2 regions of the Nonomuraea sp. NPDC050227 genome follow, and region 2 is predicted to be linked to the other one. Evidence: riboswitches for the same ligand, from Rfam matches in the RefSeq annotation. Region 2 holds a riboswitch; the other holds the start of a gene.

The links. A riboswitch is a leader RNA that binds a small molecule or an ion and turns the genes downstream of it on or off. The one in region 2 is predicted to bind cobalamin.
Region 1: it holds a riboswitch for cobalamin, as region 2 does, so the genes downstream of both, ACIBK9_RS13800 (CbtB domain-containing protein) here and ACIBK9_RS35340 (ribonucleoside-diphosphate reductase subunit alpha) in region 2, are expected to answer to the same signal.

What each region holds. Positions count from the first base shown of each region.
Region 1 is NZ_JBITJF010000003.1:298,076-305,504, reverse strand. Features, by position in the region: gene cobN (cobaltochelatase subunit CobN) at 1-177, shown strand, start outside; gene ACIBK9_RS13825 (cobyrinate a,c-diamide synthase) at 132-1,505, opposite strand; gene cobO (cob(I)yrinic acid a,c-diamide adenosyltransferase) at 1,514-2,116, opposite strand; gene ACIBK9_RS13815 (VWA domain-containing protein) at 2,119-4,248, opposite strand; gene ACIBK9_RS13810 (histidine phosphatase family protein) at 4,245-4,796, opposite strand; gene ACIBK9_RS13805 (CbtA family protein) at 4,802-5,587, opposite strand; gene ACIBK9_RS13800 (CbtB domain-containing protein) at 5,597-5,788, opposite strand; cobalamin riboswitch at 5,823-5,952, opposite strand; gene ACIBK9_RS13795 (nuclear transport factor 2 family protein) at 6,129-6,560, shown strand; gene ACIBK9_RS13790 (MFS transporter) at 6,672-7,429, shown strand, end outside.
Region 2 is NZ_JBITJF010000010.1:382,169-389,597, reverse strand. Features, by position in the region: gene ACIBK9_RS35360 (FMN-dependent NADH-azoreductase) at 1-568, opposite strand, end outside; gene ACIBK9_RS35355 (TetR/AcrR family transcriptional regulator) at 682-1,302, shown strand; gene ACIBK9_RS35350 (hypothetical protein) at 1,319-1,480, opposite strand; gene ACIBK9_RS35345 (alpha/beta hydrolase) at 1,546-2,490, opposite strand; cobalamin riboswitch at 2,686-2,891, shown strand; gene ACIBK9_RS35340 (ribonucleoside-diphosphate reductase subunit alpha) at 3,020-5,455, shown strand; gene ACIBK9_RS35335 (ribonucleotide-diphosphate reductase subunit beta) at 5,473-6,468, shown strand; gene ACIBK9_RS35330 (DUF4287 domain-containing protein) at 6,525-6,821, opposite strand; gene ACIBK9_RS35325 (acyl-CoA thioester hydrolase/BAAT C-terminal domain-containing protein) at 6,927-7,429, shown strand, end outside.

The DNA of each region.
Region 1 (7,429 bases), on a different contig from region 2:
GAGAACCAGGCGTTCATGGCCCGCTCGAACCCCTGGGCGCTGCACGGCATCGCCGAACGCCTCCTGGAGGCCGCCGAGCGCGGCATGTGGCAGCACCCGGACCCGGAGGTCCTGCGCGGCCTGCAGGAGGTCTACCTCAAGACCGAGGGCGACCTGGAGGACGACACCAGCCGCTGAGCCAGGCGCGGCGCGCCCGCCCAGTGCAGATGCAGGTAGGACGCGGTCACGCCGGGGTCGCCGTACCCGTCGTGGCCGCCGTCCCAGCGGAACAGCGGCTCGCCCGCGTACGTGACGGCCGTCCGGTGGAACTCGTGCCCGCGCAGCCGCTCGCCCGTCCTGGTGAGCGGCGAGCGGCGCAGCGCGACGGCGTCCCGGTAGCCGAGCGTCAGCCGGGACGTCATCCGCGCCCGCCCGGGGACGCGCCCGCACATGCGCTGACCGTCCAGCTCGTCGCACAGGTACAGCAGGCCCGCGCACTCGGCGGCGATCGGGCCGGGGAAGGCGGCCACCTGCTGCCGCAGGGGCTCGTTGGCGGCCAGCTCGGCGGCGTACACCTCCGGGAAGCCGCCGCCGATCACGATCGCGCCGGTCCCGTCCGGCAGCCGCGTGTCGCGCAGCGGGTCAAAGACGGCCACCTCGGCCCCCGCCGCCCGCAGCAGCTCGACCTGCTCGGCGTAGCCGAACGTGAACGCCGCCCCACCGGCCACGGCCACCACCGGCCGGTCGCCTCTGACGGGCTCCTGGCCGCGCGCGGCAGCCGCCACCGCCTCCTCTGGCCGGCCGCCCGTCGCGGCGGGCGTCGGCGGCGTCCAGGAGGGGCCGCCCAGCGGGGGAGCGGAGCGCGCCAGCCGCAGCAACGCGTCCAGGTCGCACGAACGCGCCACCAGGGCGGCCAGCCGGTCCACGGCGGCGACCGCCTCGGTCCGGCGCTCGGCGGCCGGCACCAGCCCCAGGTGCCGGGAGGGCGTGGCCACGGCGTCGTCGCGGCGGATCGCCCCCAGCACCGGCACGCCCGCCGCCGCCAGCGCCGACCGGCACAGCTCCTCGTGCCGGTCGGAGCCCACCCGGTTGAGCACCACCCCGCCCACCCGCACGTCCGGGTCGAAGGTGGCGAACCCGTGCACCACCGCCGCCACCGACCTGCTCTGCCGGGCCGCGTCCACGACCAGCACCACCGGCGCGTCCAGCAGCGTCGCGACGTGCGCGGTCGAGGCGAAGCCGGTGTCCCCCCTGCCGTCGAACAGGCCCATCACGCCCTCGACCACCGCCACGTCGCACCCGGCGGCGCCGTGCAGGAACAGCGGGGCGACGAGCTCCTCCCCGACGAGCCACGGATCCAGATTGCGGCCGGGACGGCCGGCGGCCAGCGCGTGATAGCCCGGGTCGATGTAGTCGGGCCCCACCTTGTGCGGCGAGACCCGCAGCCCGCGCGCCCGCAACGCCGCCATGAGCCCGGTGGCCACCGTCGTCTTGCCGCTGCCCGACGACGGCGCGGCGATCACCAGCCGGGGAACTACCACTCGATGCCCTTCTGCCCCTTCTGCCCGGCGTCCATGGGGTGGCGTACCTTGCCCATCTCCGTCACCAGGTCGGCGACCTCGATCAGCCGTGCGGGCGCGTCCCTGCCGGTGATCACGACGTGCTGGCTGCCCGGCCGGTCCGTCAACGCCTTCAGCACGTCGTCCAGGTCCAGCCACCCCCACTTCAGCGGGTACGTGAACTCGTCCAGCACGTAGAACCGGTACGTCTGCGCCGCCAGGTCGCGCTTGATCTGCTCCCAGCCCTCACGGGCGTCGGCCGCGTGGTCGTCCTCGCTGCCGGGCCGCTGGATCCACGACCAGCCCTCGCCCATCTTGTGCCAGGCCACCGGGCCGCCCTCGCCCGTCTCGCCGAGCACCTTGAGCGCCCGTTCCTCGCCGATGCGCCACTTGGCCGACTTCACGAACTGGAACACCCCGACCGGCCAGCCCTGGTTCCAGGCCCGCAACGCCATCCCGAAGGCGGCCGTGGACTTGCCCTTGCCCGGTCCGGTGTGCACCATCAGCAGCGGACGGGTCCGCCGCTGGCGCGTGGTCAGGCCGTCGTCGGGCACGACAGCCGGTTTTCCCTGAGGCATGTTCAGACCGCCTTCCTGTGGTCACGGACGACCGAACCGAGATCGGCCAGAGAGTCGAGAGGCACGAGCCGCGCGCGCAGCCGCGAGGCCAGCCGGACGGCCAGGCCGAGCCTGACCGGCCCGCTCTCGCAGTCCACGACCACCGACGCGGTGCCGGCCAGCAGCGCGGCGGCCCGGTCCACGTCGCCGCCGGCCGTGGCCCGTCCGTCGGTGACCAGCACCAGCAGCGGACGCCTGGCGGGGTCGCGCAGCCGTTCCACGCGCAGCACCTCCGCCGCGCGCACCAGCCCCGCCGCCAGCGGCGTGCGCCCTCCGGTGGGCAGGGAGCGCAGCCGGGCCGCGCCCGCCTCCACCGACGAGGTGGGCGGCAGCGCCACCTCCGCGCCGGCGCCCCGGAAGGTGATCAGTCCTATCTTGTCCCGCCGCTGGTAGGCGTCGAGCAGCAGGCTGAGCACGGCCGTCTTGACCGCGGTCATCCGCTTGCGCGCCGCCATCGAGCCGCTCGCGTCCACCACGAAGAGCACGAGGTTGCCCTCCCTGCCCTCGCGCACCACCTCGCGCAGGTCGTCGCCGCGCAGCGCCAGCCCAGGGCCCTGGTGGCCGCGTTCCCGCTGGTGAGGCGCCGCTGCCAGCAGCGTCGCCGGCACATGGAGGTCGCGTACGGGGCCGAGCGGGCGGCGCGCGCCGGCGCTCCGGCCGCGCCGGGTCCGGGACCGCGACCGCCGGCCCACCGCTCCCTCGCCGACCCCCGGCACCTCCAGCAGCGGCACCCGGTACGGCGCGGCCACGCCCGCCACCTGCGCGGCTGTCTGGGAGGCCGTCTGGGGCGCCGCCGCTCGGGAGGCCGCGGCCCCCGTGGCGGTCGCCGCGTCCGGAGCGGGCTCTCCGGCCATCGGCGGCGCGTCCGCACCGGCGGCCGCGGACGGCGGCGGGTCAGCGGCGGCCGTCCGGCCGTCCGCCGAGGGCTCGGCGCCGGTCGGGTGGTTCCGCGTTTCGGGCCCGGTGCCGTCGCCCGGTGGCGGCGTGCCGCCAGGTCCGCCGGGCCCGGAGCCGTCGGGACCGCCGTCGCGGCCGCCGCCGGGCCCGGAGCCGTCGGGGCCGCCGTCCGGGGCGTCGTCGCCCGACGTGCGTTCCAGCAGCTCGTCGAGCAGCGCCTCGTCCAGGCCCGGAGCGTCGAACGGATCGCGCCGCCTGCGATGCGGCAGCGACAGCCGGGCCGCGGCCCGCACGTCCTCGGTCGTCACCGTGTCGCGGCCCTGCCAGGCGGCGTGGGCGATGGCCGCGTTCGCCGTCACCAGGTCGGCACGCAGGCCGTCGACCTCGAAGGCGGCGCACACCGTCGCGATCTGCCGCAGCCGGGCGTCCGGCAACCGCACGCCGGGAACCCGGGACCGCGCGGCGGCGATGCGGGCCGACAACGCCGATTCCTCCGCCGTCCAATGATCGGCGAACGCCGCCGCGTCCGCCTCGAAGGCCAGCCGCCGCCGCACCACCTCGGCGCGCTCCTCCGGGTCGCGGGACGCCCTGACCTCGACCGTCAGCCCGAACCGGTCCAGAAGCTGCGGACGCAGCTCGCCCTCCTCCGGGTTCATGGTGCCCACCAGCAGGAAGCGGGCGGCATGGCGCACCGACACCGACTCCCGCTCGACGTAGCACGTGCCCAGCGCGGCCGCGTCGAGCAGCAGGTCCACGAGGTGGTCGTGCAGGAGGTTCACCTCGTCCACGTACAGGACGCCGCGGTGGGCGGCGGCCAGCAGCCCCGGCTCGAACGCCTTCACCCCCTCCGTCAGCGCCCGCTCGACGTCGAGCGAGCCGGCCAGCCGGTCCTCCGACGCGCCGACCGGCAGCTCCACCAGGGCGGCCGGCCGTTCCACCCGCCCGGCGCCGGGCTCGTGCGGCCCGTCCGGGCACTCAGGGTCGGGTACGGCGGGGTCGCAGGCGAACCGGCAGCCGGGCACCACGGACACCGTCGGCAACTGGGCCGCCAGCGCCCGCACGATCGTGGATTTCGCCGTTCCCTTCTCGCCGCGGACGAGCACCCCGCCCACCCGGGGCGACACCGCGTTCAGCACCAGCGCCAGCTTCAGGTCGCCGAGCCCGACGACGGCGCTGAACGGATAGGTGACGATCAAGACTCAGCCTTCCGGTTGACGTGGACCACCCGCCAGCCGTCCCGCGCGACGGTCAGCTCGGTGGTGGACAGAGGGGCCAGGTCGAAACGGGCCGCGCGCAGCGGATCCAGCCCCAGGACATGGCCGAGCGCCGCTCTGATGACGCCGGCGTCGCAGACCACGACGGCCGGCGGCCCGTCCCGTGCCGAGTCGAGCCAGCCCGCCACCCTGGCGGCGAGCGCGCTCAGTGACTCACCGCCGTGCGGGGCGGCGTGCGGGTCGGCCAGCCAGCTCGCCAGCGCGTCCGGCTCCGCCAGCGCGACCCGTCCGTACGGCAGGCCGCGCCACCGGCCGCAGTCCGCCTCCGCCAGGGCGGGAGTCTCGCGGGCCGCCAGCCCCATGGCGGCGGCCGTCTGCCGCGCGGCCCTGCAGGGAGCGGCCCATGCCGCCGCCGCCTCGACGGGCCCCGACGCGGCGGCCCTGGTCAGGCTCGCCGCGTCGGCGTCCTCGTCGGCGGGAAAGCACCCGGCCCGCATCCCCGGTGTCGTGGCATGCCGGACGAACAGCACCTTGCTCAGCTCGGCGCCGCGACCAGCGGGTGAGCCGCGGTACGCCGCTCCGCCCGGTCGCTCGCCCAGCCGAACAGCACGCCGAACGCCGCCCAGAAGACGAGCTGCGTGCCGAGCGAGGCGAGCCGGAACTCCCACAGCAGCGTGGCGGGGAACCCCTCGGGCACCTCATCGACCGGCGGCAGCAACCACCACGCGGCGACGACGGGCACCAGGAACGCGACCGCCGCCGCCGTCCAGCGAGCCCACGGGCCGCCGTCGACGCGGCGGGCCGTCGCCACCGCGATCGCCGTCGCCGCCAGCCCGACGAGGATCATCACCACGTAGAGCAGCGTGCGGCTGTCGATGGTGTCCGGATCGCCCACCGCAGGCGGGTTGGCCGGATACTTCACGAAGGGCACGAGGATGATCGCGGCGAACGCCGTACCGGCCGCGGCCATCGCCAGCCGCCCGTCGGAACGCGGGCCGACCCGCCCGCGCAGTCCGGCGAACACCAGGGCGAACACCCCGCCCACGGCCAGCCCGTAGAGCCCGGTGGCCAGGAACAGCCCCGCCTTCTGCACGGGCCTGCCGACCACGGCGTCCTCGCCGTGGCTGTGCTCGGCCGCTTCGGCGTGGCCGTGCCCGGCCGTCCCGGCGTCCGGATCGGGCGCCTCGGCCTGGGCGGCGGCCTCCTCCAGGGCGATCGCGTGGTCCACGCGAGGTTCACCGAAGGCGAAGGCGAAGGCGCCCGCGATCAGTCCGGCCAGGAGTCCGACGAGCAGACCTCTGGCCAGGAAGGTGCGTACCATGACGGGCCCTCAGTGGCAGGGCACGCCGAGCAGGTGACGCCCGTCGTGCATCAGCTCGTGCAGGAAGGTGCCGGTCTGGGAGATGGCGCCGTTGTCCATCAGAACCAGGTAGGCGACCAGCAGCAGCACGGGCACGGCCAGCAGCAGCCAAGGGCGCAGGCGGGGAAAGGGAATCGTCGACGGGGTGGACAACCCGGTCATGTCAAGCCTCCTCAGGGGTCACGCGTCCCATATCACGAGGTCACGGCTGCCAAGCGACCTGGCTCCCGGGATCTACGTCCCGGATACAGTGGCGCGTCCGCACCGGCATCTCACCGGATTTCCCTTGGACAACCGTGAAATCTACCGGAACGTATCCTTTCCTCACGTTCGCGTCAACATGCGACCGGTGCCCTTGGGCCACCTGCCGCTCCCCGGCGCGCCTTTGCGAAAGGCCCAGAATTTCACCTCGTCGAGTCTGCGGATCTAGCCTGCGTTGGCCATTCGACCGCATATCGACAGCCACGCTGGGCATCGAGCGAATATAGGAGGATCCGGTGCCATGAATGTTGCCCGCGAGGTGCGCGACCGCTATACGGACGCGTTCAACGCCCACGACATGACGGCACTGCTCGGCACTTTCAGCCCGGCCGGGGTGTCCATCAGCCCCGAAGGCGTATCTCAGGGACACAGCGAGCTGGCCTCCTATCTGGAGGAGTTCTGGACGGCGTTCCCCGACGTCCGGGCCGTGATCACGGAGTCCTCCGAGGCCGAGGCCACAACCGTCGACGAGCTTCTCATGGTCGGAACTCACCGGGGGCCGTACACCATGCCCGACGGTCAGGTGCTGCACGCGACGGGCCGCCCTGTCCGTTTGCGATGCTGTTATGTCTGCACAGTGGAAGACGGACTCATCACGAGTTTGCGCCTCTATTTCGATCAACTGGAGTTGCTCACCCAGCTCTCCGACTCGGTGATTCTGCAGCGTCCTTAGCGGGTTGCCGGACGCGACGGATCGCCCCCCGCGTCCGCCCGTCCTGCACCTGACAGATGTACCCTCAGCAGGGCTCTGGTTGATCTTCGCGGCCGGTCGCACTCTGGCCGCATGACGACGGACACACACGACCTGACCGCCGCTGACACGACCCCGCGATGGGGGCTGCGCGGCTGGCTCGTCCTCATCACGTTGTGCGGCGCGACGTTGATGACCGGGCTGGACTACTCGATCATCACGGTGGCGCTGCCGGAGATCGGCAGGGACCTCGGCTTCTCCTCCGCCTCGGCGCTGCAGTGGGTGGCCACCGCCTGCCTGCTGCCGACGGCCGCGTTGATGCCCTTGTTCGGACGCGCGTCCGACATGGTGGGCAGGCGCCGGTTGTTCGTCATCGGCGTGGCGGCGTTCTCGGTGTTCTCGTTGCTGGCCGGGCTGGCGCCGACCCCGGGGCTGCTGGTGGCGGCCCGCGCGGGACAGGGCGTGGCCGCGGCCATGATCGGCCCGACCGCGCTGGCGCTGATGACCGGCACGTTCCCCGAAGGGCCGCAGCGCACCAGGGCGCTGGGCGTCAACGGCGCCCTGCTGTCGCTGGGCTTCGTCGTCGGGACGATCGGCGGCGGGCTCATCACCAGCGGCCTGAACTGGCGCTGGACGATGCTCATCCTGTTCGCCATCGGCGTCCTGGTCATGACGGGCGCGGTGACGGTCGTGCGGGAGACGGCCGTACGCGGCCGGGCCAGGCTCGACGTGCCCGGCGCGCTGCTGGCGAGCGGCGGCCTGTTCGCCCTGGTCTACGGCATCTCGACCGGCGGGGCCGCGGGCTGGGGCAGTCTGCCGACGCTGGCGACCTTGACGGCGGCGGCCCTGCT
Region 2 (7,429 bases):
GGCCGGGGTCGACGCGGGAGTTGGCCAGCTCGGCGGCGACGACGGTGGTGTCCTCGACGGCGAAGTGGCCGGCGAAGAAGTCACGCAGGTAGCGCTCCTGGTAGTCGAACCTGGCCTTGGGGGCGCCGGGCGAGTAGGCCCCGCCGCGCGCGGTGGTGACCACGAAACGCCGCCCGGCCAGGGACATCTTGGGGAAGGTCACCTGGTCGAGCCAGGCCTTGAGCGCCGACGGGATCGAGTAGTTGTACATCGGGGTGGCGATCAGCACCACGTCCGCGGCCACCAGCTGCGACAGCAGCGGCTCGACGATCGCCCAGGCGGCGGCCTGCTCCGGGGTGCGGGCGGCCTCGTGGTAGCGGGAGATGTCGGTGATCTGGTTGGCCATGACGTAGTCGCACAGCTCGGTCCACGCCTCCCCGATGTGCGGCACCGGCTCGGCGGCCAGGTCGCGGTGGACGTAGGTGCCCTCGGGGTGGGCGGACCGCCACGCCTCGGCGAAGGCGTCGCCGAGCTCGCGGCTGATCGAACGGCGTCGGGCGCTGGCGTCCAGGTGCAGCAGAACGGCCATGGGAGGGGCTCCTCGAAATAAGTGGACATGACGTCCGTTTTGCGGTCGAGGTGACCGTAGCAACTAAGCGGGCACGTTGTCCACTTATGTCGGGGTGGGTTAGAGTCGCCGCCATGGAGTCCCGTACCGAGTTGCTGACCGGGCGTCCCGTGGCGGAGGCGGGCCGCCCGCGCGAGCGCGCCGACGCCGCCCGCAACCGCGCCAAGGTGCTCGCCGCCGCGGCCGAGCTGTTCGCCACCCGCGACCCGCGCGGCGTGACCATGGACGACATCGCCAAGGCCGCCGGCGTCGGGCGGGGCACGCTCTACCGCCGCTATCCCGACACCGTCTCGATCGCGCAGGCCCTGCTGGACGAGCACGAGCGCGAGCTGCAGGAACGCCTGCTGCGCGGCGACCCGCCGCTCGGCCCCGGCGCGCCCCCCGCCGACCGGCTCGCCGCCTTCTACGCCGCGATGGTCGGCCTGCTGGACGAGCACATCTCGCTCGTCCTGGGCGCCGAGCAGGGCGCGTTGCGCTACGCCACCGGCGCCTACGGGTTCTGGCGGGCGCACGTACGGGTGCTGCTGGGCGAGGCGGGCGTCCCGGAGACCGAGGCGCTGGCCGACATCCTCCTCGCCCCGCTGGGCCCCGACGTCTACGCCGAGCAGCGCAGGCGCGGGCTCACCCCCGAGCAGATCACCGCCGCCCTGGCCCGGCTGGCGCACGGCATCGTCGCCCGGGACGCCGGGCGCTGACCGCGCCGGCGGCGGCTCAGCTCGGTGGCCCGGCAGTCGAGGGCGAGCGCGTTCCCGGTGATGACGGCGGCGGGGAAGCCGGGCCCATGTCGTCGTCCAGCGCCGGGCTGCGGTGCAGGCGGACGAACCGCTCGCACAGCGCGAGGTCGTCCGGGTCCAGGATCTCCAGCCGGATCATGAAGCAGAACCCGGCGCCGCGCGCGAGAGGCCGGCCCGTCCTCGCCTGCCCGCTCCGGTCGCGGGTTACGCGGTGAGGGCGTCGCGGAGGAAGCCCAGGATGTCCGCCCGCGCGTCCTCGGCCTGGGGGGCCAGCACCGGCATGCTGAGGAAGGCGTGCCCGGCCCCGGGGTACTCGGCCAGGCGGGCGGGGGTGCCGGCGGCCCGCAGCGCCTCGGCGTAGCGGCGGCCGTGGTCGGCGATCGGGTCGTGGGTCGGCACCGCCACGAGCGCCGGGGCCAACCCGCCCAGGTCGCCGGCGTGCAGCGGGGAGAGCGCGCGGGCGTCCGTCCCCTCGGGCACGGCGAGCCGGTGGAACAGCCGCAGCACCGGCACGCTGAGCGTCGGGGTGTCGGCGTACTGGGCCGTCGACGGGTGGTCGAACATCGTCCCGGCCACCTCCACGGCGGGGTTGACCAGCACCTGGGCCTTCAGGGGCAGACCGGCGTCGCGGGCCCTGATCGCCGCCAGGGCGCAGATCAGGCCGCCGCAGCTCTCGCCGAACAGGACGGCCCGCGCCGGGTCGACGCCCCACTGCGCGGCGTGCTCCAGCACGTGCCGGAGCACGTCCCAGCCGTCGTCGGCGGCGGCGGCCAGCGGCGTGTGCCGGTCGAGCAGGCGGTGGTCCACCGAGACGACGACGGCGGGCAGGTGGGCGGCGAGGTGGCTGTTGACCCAGTCGCTCTGCGGCGCCGTGCCGACGAAGCCGCCTCCGTGCACGTGCAACACGAGCGGCAGGACGTCCCCCGGCTCGGCCGCTCGGGGCCGGTGGACCCGGACGCGGATGTCGCGGCCGGGCAGCGCCACCGTCCGCCAGTCGATGGCGGCGCCGGGATCCGGCCGGCCGGTGATCGCCTGTGCCTCGACGGAGGCGCGCAGCCGGTTCTCCGCCTCGACGTAGGCGGCCAGTTCGGCGGGGGTGACGGTGTCCCAGTCCGGCGTGACCGGACGCAGGCCGGTGGTTTCGCTCATGCTCGTCTCCTCAGGTTTTCGCTACTTGAAGTATCGATACCTAAGGTAGCGAAAACGGGGCGTCGCGGGCCTGTGGCGTCGATCACAATCGGGCCGCCAGGCCGGCGGGCGCGGCCCCGTGGCGGACGGCCGGATCGGAGCGTGGGTTCTTCGCAACACGAGATGTTGGGTGTGACTTTTTGATCCGCCCTATATATGGTGTCTCCCGCAGCCGGTTCGGTCGCCCCGCCAGGGCGGCCGAGGCAAGAGGGAACCCGGTGGGAATCCGGGACTGCCCCGCAGCGGTGAGTGGGAACGACCGCCGTCAGACGCACTGGGCCGAAGGCCCGGGAAGCGACGGCCAGTAGGCAGCGACAGCATGCCCATGAGTCCGAAGACCTGCCGGCGCGCCGCGCGCGATCATGCGCGCGCGGCTGGTCCGAGGCCGCGCGGGACGGTGGACGGCACCGGCGAGAGGGCTGTGGCGCCTCGCCGTCCGCCTCCTGCGCGCGTTCTCGGCCACTGACCGAGTTCACGAGGGGAGAGCGCAGTGACGGTCACAGGGGACCCGATGACGGACCTGGCCGGGACGGCGCGGGCGGACGCCGACAGGTCCGCGCCGCGGCGCGTCCAGATGCAGGTGCGCAAGCGCAACGGCACCGCGGAGCCGGTCGACGTCAACAAGATCGTACGTGCGGTGGAGCACTGGGCGACCGATCTGACGGACATCGACCCGATGCGGGTGGCCACCAAGACGATCAGCGGCCTCTACGACGGGGCCACCACCGCCGAGCTGGACCGGCTGTCCATCCAGACGGCCGCCGAGATGATCGGCGAGGAGCCGCAGTACTCGCGCCTGGCCGCGCGGCTGCTGTCGGGCTACATCGACAAGGAGGTCCGCGGGCAGGGCGTGGCCTCCTTCAGCCAGGCGATCCGGCTGGGCCACGCCGAGGGGCTCATCGGCGACGAGACCGCCGAGTTCGTCAACGCCAACGCCCGCAAGCTCGACGACGCCATCGACGTCACCGCCGACCTGCGGTTCGAGTACTTCGGGCTGCGCACGGTCTATGACCGTTACCTGCTGCGCCACCCGTCCACCCGGCTGGTGGTGGAGACGCCGCAGTACTGGCTGCTGCGCGTGGCCTGCGGGCTGGCCGAGACGCCCGCCGAGGCGGTCGGCTTCTACCGGCTCATGTCGTCGCTGGCCTATCTGCCCAGCTCGCCGACGCTGTTCAACTCCGGCACCCGGCACACCCAGATGTCCTCCTGCTACCTGGTCGACTCGCCCCGTGACGAGATCGGCTCCATCTACGACCGTTACGCCCAGGTGGCGCAGCTGTCGAAGTTCGCCGGCGGGATCGGCATCTCCTGGTCGCGGGTGCGCTCCCGGGGCGCGCTGATCCGCGGCACGAACGGGCACTCCAACGGCATCGTCCCGTGGCTGCGCACGCTCGACGCGTCCGTGGCCGCCGTCAACCAGGGCGGCCGGCGCAAGGGCGCGGCCTGCGTCTACCTGGAGCCCTGGCACCCGGACGTCGAGGAGTTCCTGGAACTGCGCGACAACACCGGCGAGGACGCCCGCCGCACCCACAACCTCAACCTGGCCAACTGGATCCCCGACGAGTTCATGCGCCGGGTCGAGGCCGACGGCACCTGGTCGCTGTTCGACCCCGACGAGGTCCCCGAGCTGCCCGACCTGTGGGGCGAGGCGTTCGAGGAGGCCTACCGCGCCGCCGAGCGCGACGGCCGGTACGTCCGGCAGGTCAAGGCCCGCGACCTGTACGCCAAGATGATGCGCACCCTGGCCCAGACCGGCAACGGCTGGATGACCTTCAAGGACGCCGCCAACCGCCTGTGCAACCAGGCGGCCGAGCCCGGCAACGTCGTGCACCTGTCCAACCTGTGCACCGAGATCGTCGAGGTGTCCAGCGACGCCGAGACCGCGGTCTGCAACCTGGGCTCGGTCAACCTCGCCGCCCACCTGGCGGGCACGGGCCCCGGCGGCGACATCGACGGCGGCATCGACTGGGAGCGGCTGCGCGCCACCGTCCGCACCGCGGTCACCTTCCTCGACCGGGTGATCGACATCAACTACTACCCGAGCGAGCAGGCCGCGGCCAGCAACCCGCGCTGGCGCCCGGTCGGCCTCGGCGTGATGGGCCTGCAGGACGTCTTCTTCGCCCTGCGCCTGCCGTTCGACTCGGCCGAGGCCAAGGAGCTGTCCACCCGGATCGCCGAGGAGATCTACCTGTCGGCGCTGGAGACCTCCGCCGGCCTGGCCGAGCGCTTCGGCGCCCACCCCGCCTACGACCAGACGTGGGCGGCCCGCGGCCGGCTCCAGCACGACCTGTGGGGTCAGAGCGGCACCCAGGCCGGGCGCTGGGACGCGGTGCGCGAGCGCATCGCCGCCCACGGCCTTCGCAACTCGCTGCTGATCGCGATCGCGCCGACCGCCACCATCGCCTCGATCGTCGGCTGCTACGAGTGCATCGAGCCGCAGGTGTCCAACCTGTTCAAGCGCGAGACGCTGAGCGGGGAGTTCCTGCAGATCAACAACGCGCTGGTGGCCGAGCTGAAGTCGCGCGGCCTGTGGAACGACCGCGTCCGGGCGGCCATCAAGCAGGCCGAGGGCTCGGTGCAGGGCATCGCCGAGCTGCCGGAGGACGTGCGCCGGCTGTTCCGCACCGCCTGGGAGCTGCCGCAGCGGGCGCTGATCGACATGGCCGCCGCGCGCTCGCCGTTCATCGACCAGAGCCAGTCGCTCAACCTGTTCATGAGCGCGCCGACGATCGACAAGCTCTCCTCGATGTACCTGTACGCCTGGAAGTCCGGCCTGAAGACCACCTACTACCTGCGCTCGCGCCCGGCCACCCGTATCCAGCAGGCCACCGTGCCCCTCGCGCACCCCGCGCCCCTCGCGAACAAGTCCGAGGAGGCCCTGGTGTGCTCCCTGGAGAACCCCGAGTCGTGCGAGGCCTGCCAGTGACCCCCGAGGAGAATCCGATGTTGCTCGACCCGGGCATGAGCCTGACCCTGCGGCCCATGCGCTACCCCCTGTTCTTCGACCGCTACCGCGACGCGATCAAGAACACCTGGACGGTCGAGGAGGTGGACCTGCACTCCGACCTGAGCGACCTGCCCAAGCTGTCGGCGGCCGAGCGCCACCTGGTCAGCCGCCTGGTCGCCTTCTTCGCCACCGGCGACACGATCGTGGCCAACAACCTGGTGCTCAACCTCTACCAGCACGTCAACGCCCCCGAGGCGCGCCTGTACCTGAGCAGGCAGCTGTTCGAGGAGGCGGTGCACGTCCAGTTCTACCTGAACCTGCTGGACACGTACGTGCCGGACGAGGAGGAGCGGTTCGCGGCGTTCGCGGCGGTGGAGAACATCCCCTCCATCCGGCGCAAGGCCGAGTTCTGCTTCCGCTGGATCGACTCCATCGGCAGCCTCCAGCGGCTGGAGACCCGCGAGGACCGGCGGGCGTTCCTGCTCAACCTGATCTGCTTCGCCGCCTGCATCGAGGGCCTGTTCTTCTACGGCGCGTTCGCCTACGTCTACTTCCTGCGCTCGCGCGGCCTGCTGAACGGGCTGGCCTCGGGCACCAACTGGGTCTTCCGCGACGAGTCCATGCACATGGCCTTCGCCTTCGACGTGGTGGACGTCGTCCGGCAGGAGGAGCCGGACCTCTTCGACGCGGAGATGGCGAGCCAGGTCAGGGAGATGCTGGCCGAGGCGGTCGACTGCGAGGCGCAGTTCGCCGAGGACCTGCTCGGGCAGGGCGTGCCCGGCATGTCGACCGCGGACATGCGGTCGTACCTGGAGCACGTGGCCGACCGGCGGCTGGCCCAGCTCGGCATCGAGCCGCTGTACGGGGCGAAGAACCCGTTCGCGTTCATGGAGCTGCAGGACGTGCAGGAGTTGTCGAACTTCTTCGAGCGGCGGGTGTCGGCGTACCAGGTGGGGGTGACCGGCTCGGTCAGCTTCGACGCCGACTTCTGACCCTTACAGATCTACAACGTAAAGTCGTGCGGCGGGGTTCGCCCCCGCCGCGCGGGTCAGGCAGGCTCCGGGCGGTTGTCCTTGCCGTCCAGCCAGAGGACGTCGGACTCGTCGCGGTGGGAACCGGTGGTGCCGACGTGCTTGGCGTCGATCCGCGGACCCTTCTTGATCACGTGGACGAGGGCCATGGCGTGGCCGCGTCCGAGGTCGTAGTCCTGTTTGAGCCAGTCGATGATCGTCCCGGCCTTGGTGGACGGGGCGTCGAAGCCGCGTTCCCTGGCCAGGGCGATGAACTCACGGGGGGTCAGTCCGGTCTTGCCTTCGATGTTGTCCAGGTAAGCCTGGAAGGACATGGTGTTCTCCGCTCGTCATGGGGTGTTGCGGCCATGATGCACCATTTCGGTGGGTGCGCCGTCTCAGTAGAATGCCGTTCCGCCGAGTGCCGAGGGGTGACGGTGATGGACGAGCGCGAACTGAGCTGCCCGTGGGAAGGCGTCCTGGTCACACCGGGCCCGGCCGTTCGCACGGGCGTGCTCGTGCTGGCGGGGTCGAGCGGGCGGATCGAGCGGGACAGGGCCCGCCTGCTGGCCGCGGAGGGGGTGACCGCGCTGTCGATCCGCTGGTTCGGCGGGCCGGGGCAGCCGCCGGGCATCTGCGAGATCCCGCTGGAGACGTTCGTGTCGGCCGTCGATCTGCTGGAGTCCACCGGCGTCCGGCGGGTCTGCGTGCTGGGCATGTCGAAGGGGGCCGAGGCCGCGCTGCTGACCGCCGTCCGGGACCGGCGGATCGGCGGGGTGGTGGCGTTGTCGCCGACCTCGCTCGTGTGGGGCAACGTCGGGCCGGGGCCGGACGGGGAGAAACGTCCCTACCGGTCGTCCTGGACGTGGAAGGGACGGCCGCTGCCGTTCGTCCCGTACGACGACGACTGGGCCGAGGCCGAGCCCGAGCACGGCCCGCTGGC